2 regions of the Paenibacillus sp. MY03 genome follow, and region 2 is predicted to be linked to the other one. Evidence: riboswitches for the same ligand, from Rfam matches in the RefSeq annotation. Region 2 holds a riboswitch; the other holds the start of a gene.
What was found. Region 2 has a riboswitch for thiamine pyrophosphate ahead of thiC (phosphomethylpyrimidine synthase ThiC). Riboswitches for the same ligand answer to the same signal wherever they lie in the genome.
Positions count from the first base shown of each region.

Region 1: another riboswitch for thiamine pyrophosphate. It lies ahead of B1748_RS10300 (ABC transporter substrate-binding protein); the one in region 2 lies ahead of thiC (phosphomethylpyrimidine synthase ThiC).

Region 1 is NZ_MXQD01000008.1:250,816-258,205, forward strand. Features, by position in the region: gene B1748_RS10290 (Ger(x)C family spore germination protein) at 1-1,030, shown strand, start outside; gene B1748_RS10295 (GerAB/ArcD/ProY family transporter) at 1,066-2,160, shown strand; TPP riboswitch at 2,236-2,344, shown strand; gene B1748_RS10300 (ABC transporter substrate-binding protein) at 2,514-3,539, shown strand; gene B1748_RS10305 (thiamine-binding protein) at 3,636-3,938, shown strand; gene B1748_RS10310 (ABC transporter permease) at 3,928-4,731, shown strand; gene B1748_RS10315 (ABC transporter ATP-binding protein) at 4,721-5,485, shown strand; gene B1748_RS10320 (TatD family hydrolase) at 5,478-6,281, shown strand; gene B1748_RS10325 (glucosaminidase domain-containing protein) at 6,406-7,176, shown strand; gene B1748_RS10330 (peptidoglycan recognition protein family protein) at 7,250-7,390, shown strand, end outside.
Region 2 is NZ_MXQD01000050.1:28,927-36,316, reverse strand. Features, by position in the region: gene B1748_RS29420 (GT-D fold domain-containing glycosyltransferase) at 1-12, opposite strand, end outside; gene thiO (glycine oxidase ThiO) at 41-1,234, opposite strand; gene B1748_RS29410 (thiazole synthase) at 1,231-2,028, opposite strand; gene thiE (thiamine phosphate synthase) at 2,032-2,943, opposite strand; gene B1748_RS29400 (ThiF family adenylyltransferase) at 2,940-4,196, opposite strand; gene thiC (phosphomethylpyrimidine synthase ThiC) at 4,189-5,952, opposite strand; TPP riboswitch at 6,112-6,214, opposite strand; gene ytvI (sporulation integral membrane protein YtvI) at 6,272-7,303, opposite strand; gene yfkAB (radical SAM/CxCxxxxC motif protein YfkAB) at 7,330-7,390, opposite strand, start outside.

The DNA of each region.
Region 1 (7,390 bases), on a different contig from region 2:
CGGGAGCAATGGAGCGGCAATCAACGTCTTCTCCTCGCGAGCGGAGAACTTCCGGTCTGCGATTAGCAAGGCGAGTCAGGAGACGTCCAGGCGGCTGTATTTCTCGCATAACCAGATTGTAATTGTGGGACAGGATGCCGCTCGCAAGGGGCTGGGGCAGCTGCTGGAAACGTACCTTCGCAATCTTGATTCCAGAGAGAACGTCAACGTATTTTTGTCCAAAAGCAACGCGCGCCAATTGCTCGAGCAATTGATGCCGTTCGAACAGAATCCCGGCGAAGCTATCCACCGGATGATCGGCAACGAGGAGGCGAACAACTCTTCGTTCCGCCAAATGACGATCAACGATGTCCTGATGGATTTGTTCAGCAGCGTGCAGGCCACCGGTCTTCCCGTGCTCTCCCAGGTAGAAATGGAGGGCGGCACGGAACGCGGTCAGCAGCTGGGACAGTCGTCTTCGCCATCGAAGATCCGGCTGAGCGAGCTGGGGCTCATCGTGGGAGATAAGCTGGTGGGATGGGTGGATAATCGGGAAAGCAGCGGCATTAATTGGCTAAACAATACGGTCGACAGGACGACGGTCGGCTTCGCGTGCTCGGATCGAAAGTCCGCCAAAAAGGATTCCTCCATCCGCGTCGTGCGGGCGGAGTCGAAACGGACCCCAAGCTACAAGGACGGCAAATGGCGAATCGACGTGGACATCAAGGCCGAGGGCTCGCTGCTGGAGTACAATTGCAAGGGCGATATTAGCAAGCCGGATAAGATCGAAGCAATCGAGCGGAAAATCGAGGAGGAAATCCGTTCCACCGCCTTGAGCGGCTGGAGAGCGATCAGCGCGAGCAAAGCGGATGTCGTCGGCTTCGGCAATCTCATTCACAAAAAATATCCGAAGTTATGGAAGCAGGAAGTCTCGAACTGGAGAGAGACTTTCCCGGCGACGACAGTATCGGTTAATGTGTCCTTCAAACTGTCCACGACCGGATCAAGCGGCAACAACTTTAAGCAAATACAGGAGGATACTGGTAAGTAGCGAGGCGCCGGAATCGAATGAAGGGAGGAAAGGCTTTGCGACAGCAAATCGGCAAGAGTCAGCTTGCGCTGCTGATTATTTTGTTCCTGATCGGCAGCACGCCGCTGTTCGAGCTTGGCATCAAAGCGAAACAAGACTCATGGATCGCCATGGCAATTGCCGCGGCGACGGGACTTCTATTGACGACCATTTATCTGTTTATTCAGCGAAGAGCGCCGGAAGCTGACCTTGGGGAACTGTTGAAAATCCATTTCGGCAAACCGATCGGCGCCGCGCTGGGCTGCGTTTTTGCGTTGTGGTTCGCTTACGAATGTATGAGGAACGTACGGGATGTCGGCGAGCTGACGACCGCCGCCCTGCTGCAATTTACGCCGCAATGGGCGATTATGCTGTGCATCCTGCTTGTTGCGGCTTATACGGCTAGCAAAGGCGTGGAAGTATTCGTTCGGGTCGTGCAGATGTTGTTCCCGATTGCTGCCGGTAGCTACCTCATCATTGTATTCCTGCTGTTCTTCAGCGGCGTCGTGAAACTGGACCAGATCTTTCCGATCATGGAAAATGGACCTATGCCCGTACTCCAAGCGGCTTTTCCTGATCTTATTTCCTTTCCGTTCGGACAGCTCTTCGTCATGTTCGTTTTCTGGAGCCTGGTCAATGAAAAAAAATCGATAACCAAAATGACGATATGGTCGCAAGGCGGCGTATCCCTGTTCCTTATCTTCATGAATATGCTGATTCTATGCGTGCTGGGTCCGGCGTTGGCCGGCGCTACCTCATTGCCGCTGCTGCAAGCTGTGCAACTGATCCGGCTGGCCAATTTCCTGGAACGCCTAGACGTCATCGTGACCTTGCTTCTGTTTATCGGACTGTACGTGAAGATAACGGCTCTGTACCTTGCTTCCGTGTTCGTCTTTCACAGCTCGACAGGCATCGAGACCCGTAATCTGCTGCTTCCCGTCGGAGTCGTCGTCTATGCGATGTCGTTTTTGGAGCCCAATCATACGTTTCATATATGGCTGGGACTCGACGTGACGTTGAAGATGATGCCCATCTACCAGGTCGCCATTCCGCTGATCATGGTTGTGATCGGAGTGCGGAAGCGGTATAAAAAGTTGCCGGCGAGCGAATAGAACGATAAACATGGGAAAATAATGCTGGCATTACCCGCGGAGTCTGCTATAATTGGTTACGTAATTGACGAAACCGAATATGCTCCGGGGAGCTGGTTAGGCCGGCTGAGAGGGAATGACAACATTCCGACCCGTATACCTGATCCGGATAATGCCGGCGTAGGAACGTGAAGCGAGCGCTTCTTCATGATTTGGCGTACAGTCGTTGGGACTGCGCGCGAATCGTGATGACAAGCGCGTACCAAGCCGATTGCAACTCGCCCTCCTGAACAGGAGGGCGATTTTTTTTGGAATAAGGGAAAGAGCAGGAACGTCAATCCAGAAGACATAGAAGGCGGAGAGGGGAAGTACACATGCTGCACAAGAAGAAGGGATTATGGGGAAGAGGGCTCACGGCTACGGTGCTGGCCTTGACGTTGACGATCGCCGGCTGCGGCGGCAATGAGCCGGAAGGTGATAGCGGCGCTGGAGGCGAGAAGGAGCTTAAGAAGGTGAAGGTCGTGCTCGATTGGACGCCGAATACGAACCATACGGGATTATATGTCGCTCGGGACAACGGTTTCTTCGAGAAGCACGGCCTGGACGTCGAGATTATTCAGCCGGGACAAGACGGCGCCGATGCGATGGTCGCTTCCGGCGATGCCGCGTTCGGCGTCAGCTACCAGGAGTCGGTCACGATGGCCCGCATCGCTGGCGTGCCGATCGTCTCCATCGCTGCGGTCATTCAGCATAACACCTCGGGTTTCGCCTCGCCGAAGGCGAAAGGCATCGATTCGCCCAAAAAATTCGAAGGACAGCGTTATGGCGGCTGGGGAGCTCCGGTAGAAGAATCCGTCATCGATGCCCTTATGCAGGCGGACGGAGGCGATGTCAGCAAGGTCGACATTATGAGCATCGGCGACAGCGACTTCTTTGCGGCCGTGGAGCGGGATATCGATTTCGCTTGGATCTACTATGCCTGGACTGGCGTCGAGGCAGAGCTGCGCGGCGAAGAGCTGAACATGGTTTATCTGACGGACTACAGCGACAAGCTGGACTATTATACGCCGGTCTTGGTGACGAACGAGGAGCAGATCAAGTCGGATCCCGAGACGGTGAAGGCGTTCGCGGCGGGAGCGGCCGAAGGTTATCAATTCACGATCGACAATCCGGAGGATGCGGCTGAAGTGCTGATCAAGGCGGAGCCGGATCTGAACGCGGATCTTGTGCGTGCCAGCCAGAAGTGGCTCAGTCCGAAGTATCGGGACGACGCGCCGCGCTGGGGCGAGCAGAAGTTGAGCATATGGGAGAATTACGCAAACTGGATGTTCGATCAAGGACTGCTCGAGGGCAAGCTGGAAGCGGAGAAGGCGTTCACGAACGAGTTCCTGCCGGAATAACGGGAGTAACGGGAGCCAGGCATATAAGGACGGATCGGCCAATGGAGCGGATGCTCCGGTCGGATTGAAGATAACTTCGGAGAGGGGAACAAACAGATGGCAAACGCGTTGGTAAGCATTCAAATATTGCCGAGCACGCCGGGAGGGGCAAGCGTCCTTCCTTTCGTGGATCGCGCTATCGATATCATTAAGGATTCGGGCGTACCTTATCGGGTGGCTCCGCTGGAGACGACGATGGAGGGGGAGCTGTCCGAGCTGCTGAACATCGTACAGCTAATGAACGAAGCGATGACGGAGATGGGCTGCGCTTCGGTCATTTCCCAGATTAAAATATATTACAATCCGGAGAATGGCGCCTCCATGGGCCGACTGCTGGAGAAATACCCGGATGGCCAGTAGGAAAAAGTCCGGAACGGGAGCGTGGGCCAAGCTATGGCCGCCTGCGCTTGCACTGGGCGCTCTGATCGCGCTATGGCAGGCATCCGCCTCGCTGGGAATCGTGGATGCCTGGCGCATCCCGGCCCCGTCGGCGGTTGTACTGGAGGCGATCGAGATCTGGCCGCGCCTCATGGCGCATACGTGGGCGACGCTCAAGCTAATGATGCTGGGCTTTACGGGCGGTTCGGCGGCGGGCTTTGCGCTCGCCGCTTTGCTGCATCTGCTGCCGGGAGTGCGCAGAGGCGTCTACCCGCTGCTCATCCTGTCTCAGAACGTGCCGGTCGTCATTTTGGGACCCATCCTGACGATGTTGTTCGGCTATGGCACGCTGCCCAAGACGCTGCTCGTTATGCTCGTCTGTTTTTTTCCCGTATCGGTCGCCATGCTGTCGGGTCTTGCCAGCGCGGATGCCGGACTGCGTCATTATATGCGCATGATCGGAGCGGGCAAAGCGGAGCTGTTCTGGAAGCTGGAGCTTCCCAGCGCCGCCGTTCATCTGTTCTCCGGCCTCAAGATTGCCGCGACGTACAGCATGTTAGGGGCGGTCATCGCCGACATGCTGGCCCCGAAGCTTGGCCTCGGAGGTTTTATGGCTCTGTCCTCGCGCGGCTTTATGCCGGAGCGGGCGTTCGCCGCCGTTATTCTGATCATTATCGTAAGCATGGTCATGTTCGGACTCGTAACGTGGGCGGAACGAATCGTCATTCGCTGGCGTCCGCCGGTCAAGGAAGGGGGAGAGCGGCATGAAGCTTGAAGTAAATGGCGTTGGCATAAGCTTCGGGACAAAGGAAGTGCTGCGCGACCTGACCTTGCGAGTGGAGGACGGAGAGTTCGTCTCGCTGATCGGACCATCAGGCAGCGGCAAAACAACGCTGTTCGGCGTTATTGGCGGGCTTCGGCAACCGGATGCGGGAGAGATCCGCATCGAGGGCCGCATCACGACCGGCGAGCGCGGTCATGTTGCTTATATGCCGCAGCAAGCCGCCCTGCTTCCTTGGAGATCCGTCTCCGGCAATATCGAGATGGCGCTTAAGATCGCCGGCATCGACAAGGGGACGGCGAAGACCATGACGAAGGAATGGCTCTCTCGCGTGGGGCTGGCGGAGTATGCGAGAGCTTATCCGCATGTGCTGTCCGGCGGAATGCAGCAGCGCGTCTCGTTTTTACGTGCGCTTTTGTCGCCGCGTACGCTGATGCTGCTCGACGAACCCTTTGGAGCGCTTGATGCTTTGACGCGGCTTCACATGCAGAAGTGGCTCCTGTCGATCTGGGAGACGCATCGCAAGTCGGTACTGCTCGTCACGCACAGCATCGAAGAGGCGCTTTACCTTTCCGACCGGATTATCGTTTTGTCAGCATCGCCTGCATCCGCGGTAGACGAGATTGTCGTGCCGTTTGAGCGGCCGCGCCGGGAGGATCTGTGGACCGACCCCAGATTTAATGAATTGAAGACCCGCATCTACGGACATCTGCAGGGCGACGGAAAGGCGGTGGATGATCATGTCTGATCGCTTTCCCGTCGTGGACGCTCACCTTCATGTCGACCTTTATCCCCCCGAAAAGCAGGAGGAGCTGCTGGCGGAAGCGTTTAGCCAAGGCGTGGAGACGGTCGTCGCCGTATCGATGGATCTGGCTTCCTCGATCCGAACGCGCGAGTTGGCGCTCCGCCATCGCGGGCGTGTCCATCCCGCCTATGGCTTTCATCCGGAGCAGGAGGCGCCTTCCGAGCTGGAGAGAGAGGAACTGCTGACCTGGATAAGGGAGAGGCATGCGGCGGGCGAGGCATTTGCGATTGGCGAAGTCGGCTTGCCGTATTACAAGCGGACGGAAGCCGAGGAGGCGGGTGAGCCTTTCGACGAGACGCCGTATTTGTTGCTGCTTGAGCGTTTCGTCGCCCTCGCTGCCGAGCTGGATCGCCCGATCGTGCTTCATGCCGTCTACGAGGATGCCGACAAAGCCTGTTCGCTGCTTGAGCAATACGGCGTGAGGAAGGCTCATTTTCACTGGTTCAAGGGCAGCCCGGATACGATGAGACGGATGGCGGAGGCGGGGTATTACATTTCCGTTACGCCGGACATTGCTTACGAGGACGAAATCATCGAGGTCGTTCGTCGTTATCCCGTGGAGCTTATGATGGCGGAGACCGACGGACCATGGCCTTTCGAAGGCCCTTTTAGCGGGAGAGCAACCGTGCCCGAGATGGCTCGGGAGTCCGTGCTCGGCATTGCAAGGGTTAAAGGGATCGCGCCCGAAGAGGCTGCGCGCGGACTGTTTTTACAAAGCAAGAAATTTTATAACTTGTAAGTAGCTTTATGAACAACCTCTTATGATGACGGCTCTTCGTCCAACAGGACGGGGAGCCGTTTCCATTTGCCAAGCCGGCGCATACACAGTTAGGGAGAGCGTAGCAGCCAAAGGAGGTAAAGCAATGGCAAAAATGACAAGGGAGCAGTTTTTTGCGGCAATTGCGCCTACGGTTCAGCTCGTATGGTCGGAAGGGTCCAGGATGTTTCCGTCGGTTCGAATGGCGCAGAGTTTGCTGGAATCCGGCGGGGAGATCCATGCCTGGCACAATCTGGGCGGAATCAAGGTCGGCGGCGGTCCTATCAATCCATATTGGCAGGGACAGGCGGTCGTCAAAGGGACTTGGGAGTATATCGATGGCAAGACGGTAAGCATGCAGGCTGCGTTCCGGGCTTACAAAAGCCTCTATCATTTTTACAAGGATCTGGATTTGTTCCTGGAAGCTCCGCGGTATGAAAGAGTGCGCTCCGCGATCACGCCGGAACGTCAGGCTTCCATGCTTTTGGCTAGCGGTTATGCGACTGACCCGGCTTACGCGACGAAGCTGATGAGAATCATTGAGCAATACGGTCTGAGGAGATATGATGTGCCGGCTGCGCCACAGACTATGGTACGAGGATTCGAAGACGCGTCGATCATTCCCGTCACTTGGCAGGGTGGAGTCATCGGGACGGGCTATTTAAAGGAAGGCGTAACATGGGTGCCGGCGCGAAAAATCGCAGAAGCGTTAGGAGCAATAGTGGGCTGGACGGGCACGGCGGTGACCGTTAACGGCGTGGAGCTGACTTCGAGACTGTCGATGTCGGTTGGCTACGTCAAAGCCAGGGAGCTTGCCATGCTGCTCGGCGTGCCGATCGAATGGGATCCCGGAGCGAGAGTCGTCCTGCTGGGATAACAATAGCCCTCCCCCTTAACGGTATTCCGGCATATGCTATAGGACGTCGAACGAGAGAGAGGAGGATATCCTGTTGTATACGTATATCGTAGACCACATCCCAAGATCGACGCCGAACAATAGACGCCCCGGCTTGCCGCTGAACGCAACTACGATCACGATCCACAATACGGCCAACTCTTCCAGCACCGCAAGGAACGAAAGAAACTGGCTG
Region 2 (7,390 bases):
TGCAATCCGCACCTCCGGGGCTTCTACATGCTTTCATGCATCAATATATGTGCCCTGCCGTTGCTTGCTTGGACCCTTGTCTTGCCGTAAACCTTGCCGGAGCAAAAGGGGCTAGTCCCCCTAGCGTCTTCTCATCCGGCTCGCCGTCCAGCAGATCGGCGATAAGCCGGCCCGTTGCCGGACTTAACAAGATGCCGTTGCGGTAATGTCCGGCAGCCATCAGCCACTCTCCCTCGCCTCCCGCAGCTCCGATTAGCGGCATCCCATCCGGTGTGGCAGGACGCAATCCTGCCCAGCCAAATGCAGGCTTAACACCCCTCAGATCCGGCAGAAAGCGGTCGGTTGCCCTCGTTAATCGTCCAATGCCATGCTCTGTTACGCTGGTTTCATAACCGGCCACATCCTCCGATGCCCCGCAGACGACCGTGCCGTTCCGCTTGCTTACCCAGTAGGCCTGGCTGGTGAATACGATGTGCCGCAAAGGTTCTCTCCATTGGGCGGGAGAGAGATACGAACAGATTTGGCCCCTTATAGGATGGACGGGCAGATTCAGACCCAAATGTTGTTCGTATGCCGAGGACCATGCACCGGGACATAGGACGACACGATCGGCAGCCAGCAAGGCAGGCAGACCGCTCATGGCGATTCGGCTCCCGCCGATGTCCGATCGGTGAACCGACTCGATAGTGCCAGCGTGCTCCAGTATTTGGACGCCTGTCCGCTTGCAGGCTGAAGCCAGCGCTTCGACCAGCTTCGGCGCGTACACGTGGCTCTCCTCTGGTATGTAGACAGCCCCGACGGCTTCTTCGGCAAGCGCAGGCTCCAATCCCCGAAGCTCATCCTTGTCGATCAACTCCGCCCCGGCTCCCCAGCCGTTCTGCCACCGCATTCTGCCCTCGGCTGGCAGCAGATCGGCTTCATGCTGCAGGATGTTTAAGCTGCCGGATCTCTCCCATTCTACCGACATGCCCGATATCTCCTCCACGCTGCGAATCCATTCCGGATAAAGGCGCAGGCTGCCCAGCGACAGGCGGAAGAATGCATCGGCCCCCTCGGGATTCTCCGAATACGGAGCCAGCATGCCGGCAGCGGCGCCGGACGCCTGGCCGCCGATTCTGCCCGGCTCCGCAAGCGTTACCCTATGCCCGCGAAGCGCAGCCTCGAGGGCGCAGGACAAGCCGATAATACCCCCTCCGAGCACGATAACGGATTGCCCCCGCGAGTACGCGCTCATGTCGGTCCCGCGGCAAACAGGGAACCGGCTTCGTCGCTGCTGGCGGAAGCATATCTTTTCCTCGGAATGCGCCCTGCCTCGTAAGCGATCCGTCCCGCTTCGATAGCAAGCGCGAAAGCTTTCGCCATCCTGACGGGATTCCCCGCCTTCGCTACAGGCGTGTTGGCCAGAATGCCAGCTGCTCCAAGCTCCATCGCTTCCGCGGCATCCTTGGGAGAGCCGATTCCCGCATCCACAATAATGGGAACATTCGCCTCTTCGATAATAAGCGACAGATGATAAGGATTAAGAAGTCCAAGTCCCGTCCCGATCGGAGAGCCTCCCGGCATGACCGCGGCCGCGCCCGCTTCCTCCAGGCGCTTGCAAAGAATCGGATCATCCGATGTATACGGCAATACGACGAAACCTTCTTTGGCGAGCTGCTCCGTCGCTTTTAGCGTCTCGATGGGGTCGGGAAGAAGAGTAACGGGACTTCCGCTGATCTCCACCTTGATCCAATTGCCGAGTCCGGCCTCCCGTGCCAATCTGGCAATCCGAACGGCTTCTTCCGCCACTCGCGCGCCCGAAGTATTAGGCAAGTAAGTCAGCTTTTTTCCTTCCAGATGCTGAAGCACGGAATCGTCTTCAGTATGCTCCAGATTGACGCGTCTAACGGCGAAAGTCACAATTTCGGCGCCGGATTCGGCAAGCGACTCCCTAAGCTCGGCGGGACTGGGGAATCTCCCCGTCCCGAACAGAAACCGCGAGCCAAACGTTAATCCCGCGATCGTCAGTCCATTCTGCTGGTTCATCATTTTCTAGCCTCCCCCCACGAATTGAATGAGCTCGATGCGCAGTCCGTCCGCAAGCGTCGTCTCCTGCCAGCGCGACCGAGGCACAATCTCGCCGTCTACCTCTGCTACAAGCCGCTTGTCGCGCTGTCCGAGCTCCGCAAGCAAACAATCGAGAGTGGCTGAGCGGGTTTGATAGGAACTGCCGTTCAGCGATAAAGTTACGTTTTCTTCGGCTTTATGCCCGGACGTTTCCCGCTCGTTCGCAATCGCATTGGCGTTGGATGATTCCTCTGCCCGGTCTGCTGCCGCGAGCTTATGCAGAAGCTCACGGCAGACAGCCGCAGGATCCTCGCTTCCCACGATCGCCGACACGGCGCATAGCCGTTTGGCCCCCGCAGAGATGACGGCATCCGCATTGTCCGTCGTAATGCCGCCTATCGCGACAAATGGAATGGAGACCAGACTTGCGGCCTCCGCCACATAAGCCGTTGTCACCGCCGCCTTGCCCGGCTTCGTATTCGTCGGGAATACGGGCCCGACGCCGATGTAATCCGCTCCCTCCCGCTCAGCTTCGATGGCATGCTCCGCGCAGTGGGTGGAGATGCCGATCATTTTATCGTCGCCTAGCAAAGCCCTCGCTTCCTTAATCGACATGTCGTCCTGCCCCAGATGGACGCCGTCGGCATCGACTTCAAGCGCGATATCGGGATAATCGTTGACGATGAAAGGCACGCCGTATCTTCGCGTCAGCGCTCTCAGTGCCCATGCCTGCTCCAGCACTTCCGATCTAGAGCCCGTCTTGTTGCGCAGCTGCAGCATGCCCGCTCCGCCGATGAGCGTCTGCTCCATCACGTCGATCACCGATTTGCCCGGGTGGGCATCCTGCGCGGTAATGACATATAACCTGATTTGCTCCCAGTCCACTCTTTTACTCATCCAGCCGTCCCCTCCGCTCTACGATTTTCGCGGCTAAGATATTCATCGCATATCCGTTCCGCCTCCGCCATGTCCGACGTGCCTTGCACCAGCACTCTGCCGTCCGGAAACAGCACCAGCTTTTCGGTATAAGGCGAAGGCAGCTCTGCTTTCACCAGATAGGGATTAACGGTCATGCCACACCCAAGCCGCTCCAAATAGTTAATCTCCCGCTCCAGATCGAGCGTGAATCCCAGCGTCACTTGAACCGTGTCCCGGCCGCATAATGCCGCAGAGCGCCGTACATGCAAGCGCGACTCCCGATCAAGATCGTCCGAGCAGTTATCATCTTCGCTGTTATGGAGACGATGTCGTAAGCCGATCTCGACCGAATGCGCTTCTGAGCCGATCGCCCGCGCTTCGCAGCCGCACTTCCCGCAAGAGGCAACACCGGAAGGCAGCTTAAATTCCCGCACGGCAAAATTCCATATATCCGCGTTCAGCCAAGTTCCCCGGACGGACTCCCTATTGCCCGTCAACCACTTGACGGCTTCGGCGACCTGAAGCGCGACCACCAATTCCACTGTCGCGGACAAGACGCCCCGCGTATCGCAGGAATCGCCTTCCTCGGCCTCCTCCTCCCCGCCGATCAAACAGGACAGGCAAGCCGTCCTGCCTGGGACCAGCATCGCGCTCATGCCCTGCGAGGCAGTTGCTCCGCCGTATACGAACGGGATGCCGAGCCGGAACGCCTCGTCGCAGAGCAGCAGTCGAGTAGCCGCGTTATCCGTCCCGTCCAGGATCAGATCGGTACCGGCTGCGAATTTGCCAATATTATGCTGGCTTATATCGGCCACATGCGCCTCGATTATCGCCTCTCCGTTTATCCGCCGAAGCTTCGTCTCCGCGGCCTTCGCTTTGGGCAGAACCCTGCGGGCATCCTCTTCGTCGAAAAGCGTCTGGCGATGCAGATTGCTAAACTCCACGTAATCCCTGTCTACTATCACGATTCTTCCAACGCCGGCCCTGGCCATATGCTGGGCGAGCGAAGCGCCGAGCGCTCCGCAGCCTGCAATCAACACGCTGGCTTCGCGGAGGCGAAGCTGCCCGGCCTCGCCGATCGGCGCGAAACGGATTTGGCGGGAATAACGTTCCCTCCAGCTCGCGCGAAGACCGTCCTCCGACGTCGCGCTCGAGCCGGCCGGCTGCCCCCCGGGGCCGGCAATGGCAGCGGGAGCTCCGCTTCCTTCTCCGCCGGCCATCCCGTCACGCATAGATTTCGTTGCCTCCGGCCTTAAATGCGGCGGACTTCTCCTTGAGCCCCGCTTCGATCGCTTCCTCCGTATCGAGACCGTTCTGCGCCGCATATTCCCGGATGTCCTGCGTGATGCGCATGCTGCAAAATTTGGGACCGCACATGGAGCAGAAATGCGCCGACTTGGCCGCTTCGGCCGGCAGCGTCTCGTCGTGGTACGACATCGCCCGCTCGGGATCAAGCGATAGATGGAACTGATCGCGCCAGCGGAACTCAAAGCGCGCTTTGGAGAGTGCATCGTCCCGCAGCTTCGCGCGAGGATGGCCTTTGGCCAAATCCGCCGCGTGGGCAGCGATTTTGTAAGTGATAACGCCTTCCTTGACATCTTCCTTGTTCGGCAGCCCCAGATGCTCTTTCGGCGTTACGTAGCAGAGCATCGCCGTGCCGAACCAGCCGATCATCGCCGCTCCGATCGCGGACGTAATATGGTCGTAGCCCGGCGCGATGTCGGTCGTCAGCGGACCCAGCGTGTAGAACGGCGCTTCGTCGCATACTTCCAGTTGGCGGTCCATGTTTTCTTTGATCAAATGCATCGGTACATGCCCGGGACCTTCAATCATCACTTGCACGTCATGTTTCCAGGCAATCTTCGTCAGCTCTCCCAGCGTATCGAGCTCCGCGAATTGCGCATCGTCGTTGGCATCCGCGATGGAGCCTGGCCGCAAGCCGTCGCCAAGCGAAAACGACACGTCGTAACGCTTCATGATGAGGCAGATTTCTTCGAAGTGCGTATACAGGAAGTTCTCCTTGTGATGAGCCAGACACCAGGCTGCCATAATAGAGCCGCCGCGAGATACGATCCCCGTTACGCGCTTGGCCGTCAGCGGGATGTACCGAAGCAATACGCCCGCATGGATCGTGAAGTAGTCGACGCCTTGCTCCGCCTGCTCGATCAAGGTATCTCTAAATACCTCCCAGCTGAGATCCTCCGCTTTGCCGTTCACCTTCTCTAGCGCCTGATAGATCGGCACGGTCCCTACCGGAACCGGCGAATTGCGCACGATCCATTCCCGGGTCGTATGGATGTTCTTGCCTGTCGACAGATCCATGATCGTATCGGCTCCCCATCTGGTCGCCCACGTCATCTTCTCTACCTCTTCCTCAATGGAGGAGGCAACGGCGGAGTTGCCGATGTTGGCATTGATCTTTACATGGAACCCTCGTCCGATAATCATCGGCTCGCATTCGGGATGATTGATGTTCGCGGGGATAATAGCCCGCCCCCTTGCCACTTCGTCCCTTACGAATTCCGGCTCCATCCCTTCGCGTATCGCGATGTACTCCATCTCCGGCGTAACGATGCCTTGTCTGGCGTAGTGAAGCTGCGTCACATTGCGTCCTTCCTTCGCCCGAAGCGGCTTGCGATCCAGGTTCGGAAATACCTCGGCGCCTCTCGTCCTGGCTCTCTCCTCGGATACGAAGCCGTTGTCCTCGGGCTTCACCTCGCGTCCTTCATATCGCTCGACATCCTCGCGATCCACGATCCATGTTTCACGAAGCGGCGGCAGCCCCTTTCTGACGTCGGCCCGGTAGCCCGTATCCGTATATGGACCGCTCGCATCGTAGACGAGCACCGGCTCGTTCGGAGTCTCCTCTCCGCTTCTCGACTGGCTCGGAGTCAGCGCTATCTCGCGCATCGGCACGCGAATGGAAGAATGACTCCCTTCTACATAGACCTTGCGGCTTCCCGGCAATGGCGTTGTCATAATCGGCATAACAAAAAACCTCCTCATGGAATTTGTGGAATTCCACCTGGAGGCATACTCAACATATAAGAAAGTTAATGGTCGACGCCACTCACGCAAACGCGCAATGACGTTGATACTTAGGCTTGCACAAAGCCGTCGAAGTTGCCTTCGGCGACCGGCAAGCCGGTATCCTATGTCCCACTTTCCTACGCTGGCATGACCCAGATCAGGTTCAAAGGGACCAAAGCAATCGCTTTATCTCAGCCTTTCGGCGCCCCTAGTGGATTTCCTTGTTTGACTATACTTCGTGCTCGCTGCTCCTGTCAACCCTAACTTCCCCAAATACTTACAGCTTGATCTTCTGCTGGAACAGTCCCGCTTGCCTTGCCGCCATATAAATAATGACGACGAGCGGACCGATAAATACGCCGATAACGCCGACAAGCTTAAAGCCTACATAGAGGCTGATCAGTGCCGGAAGCGCGCCGATACCGACGGAATCTCCCAGAATTTTCGGTTCCACGATGCGGCGGAATACCGTAATGACGAGGAACAACACAATCAGCCCGATGCCGGTATAGATATCGCCCGTCAGCAGCAGATACGATGCCCATGGAACAAGCACGGAGCCTGTGCCCAAAATAGGCAAAATATCCACAATAATGATGAGCAGCGCGATAGCCATAGGATATTTGATGCCAAGTATGAGCAATCCGATCAGTGAAAGTATGTAGGTCATGCCGCTAAGAATAATCTGGGAGCGCAGGAAGCCGAAGATCGACTTGCGCAGATTGTTCAGCACCTGGTCCACTTGGGAACGCGACGATTCGTCGAAGAAGGACAAGACGGATGCCTTCATCGTATTAAGGCTAAAGCTGAACATGTAGACGGCAACCAGGAAGACGATAAAGAAGATGAACATGCCCGGGAGCGTCGAAGCGAAGCCCAAGACCGTCGATGACAGCTTGCCTACCATCGAAGTAATCGTGTTCGTTAGGCTCATCAGATATTCTTCCAGCGTCGCGATGGCGTCTGGAGGAAGATTCTGGTACAGCCCTCTGGCGTCAACGAGCAGATTGTCGACAAAAGTGCTTGCATTTTCGAAGTAATTCGGCACTTTCTCCAGAAATGCAATCAGCTCTGCGATAATCTTCATTCCCAGCAACACGATGAGACCGACGAGAATGACCGTAAACAATGTACTGGATATGACGGCGGACACCAGCCGGTTGAGCCGGAATCGCTTCATCAGGAATACGGTCAGCGGCTCCAGAAAGATCGCTACGATCAATGCAAGCAAGAACGGCGCGCCTACGGTGAACATCAAATAAATAAGCAGCAAACCTACCGCGATAAGCACGATTGTCCTTATAGACATGCGGGTTATCCCTCCTTCCTCTATTTCTATTCAAGCTTGGCTTCGCGCATGTGGAAATCGACGTCGCCGTAATACATATCCTTTACT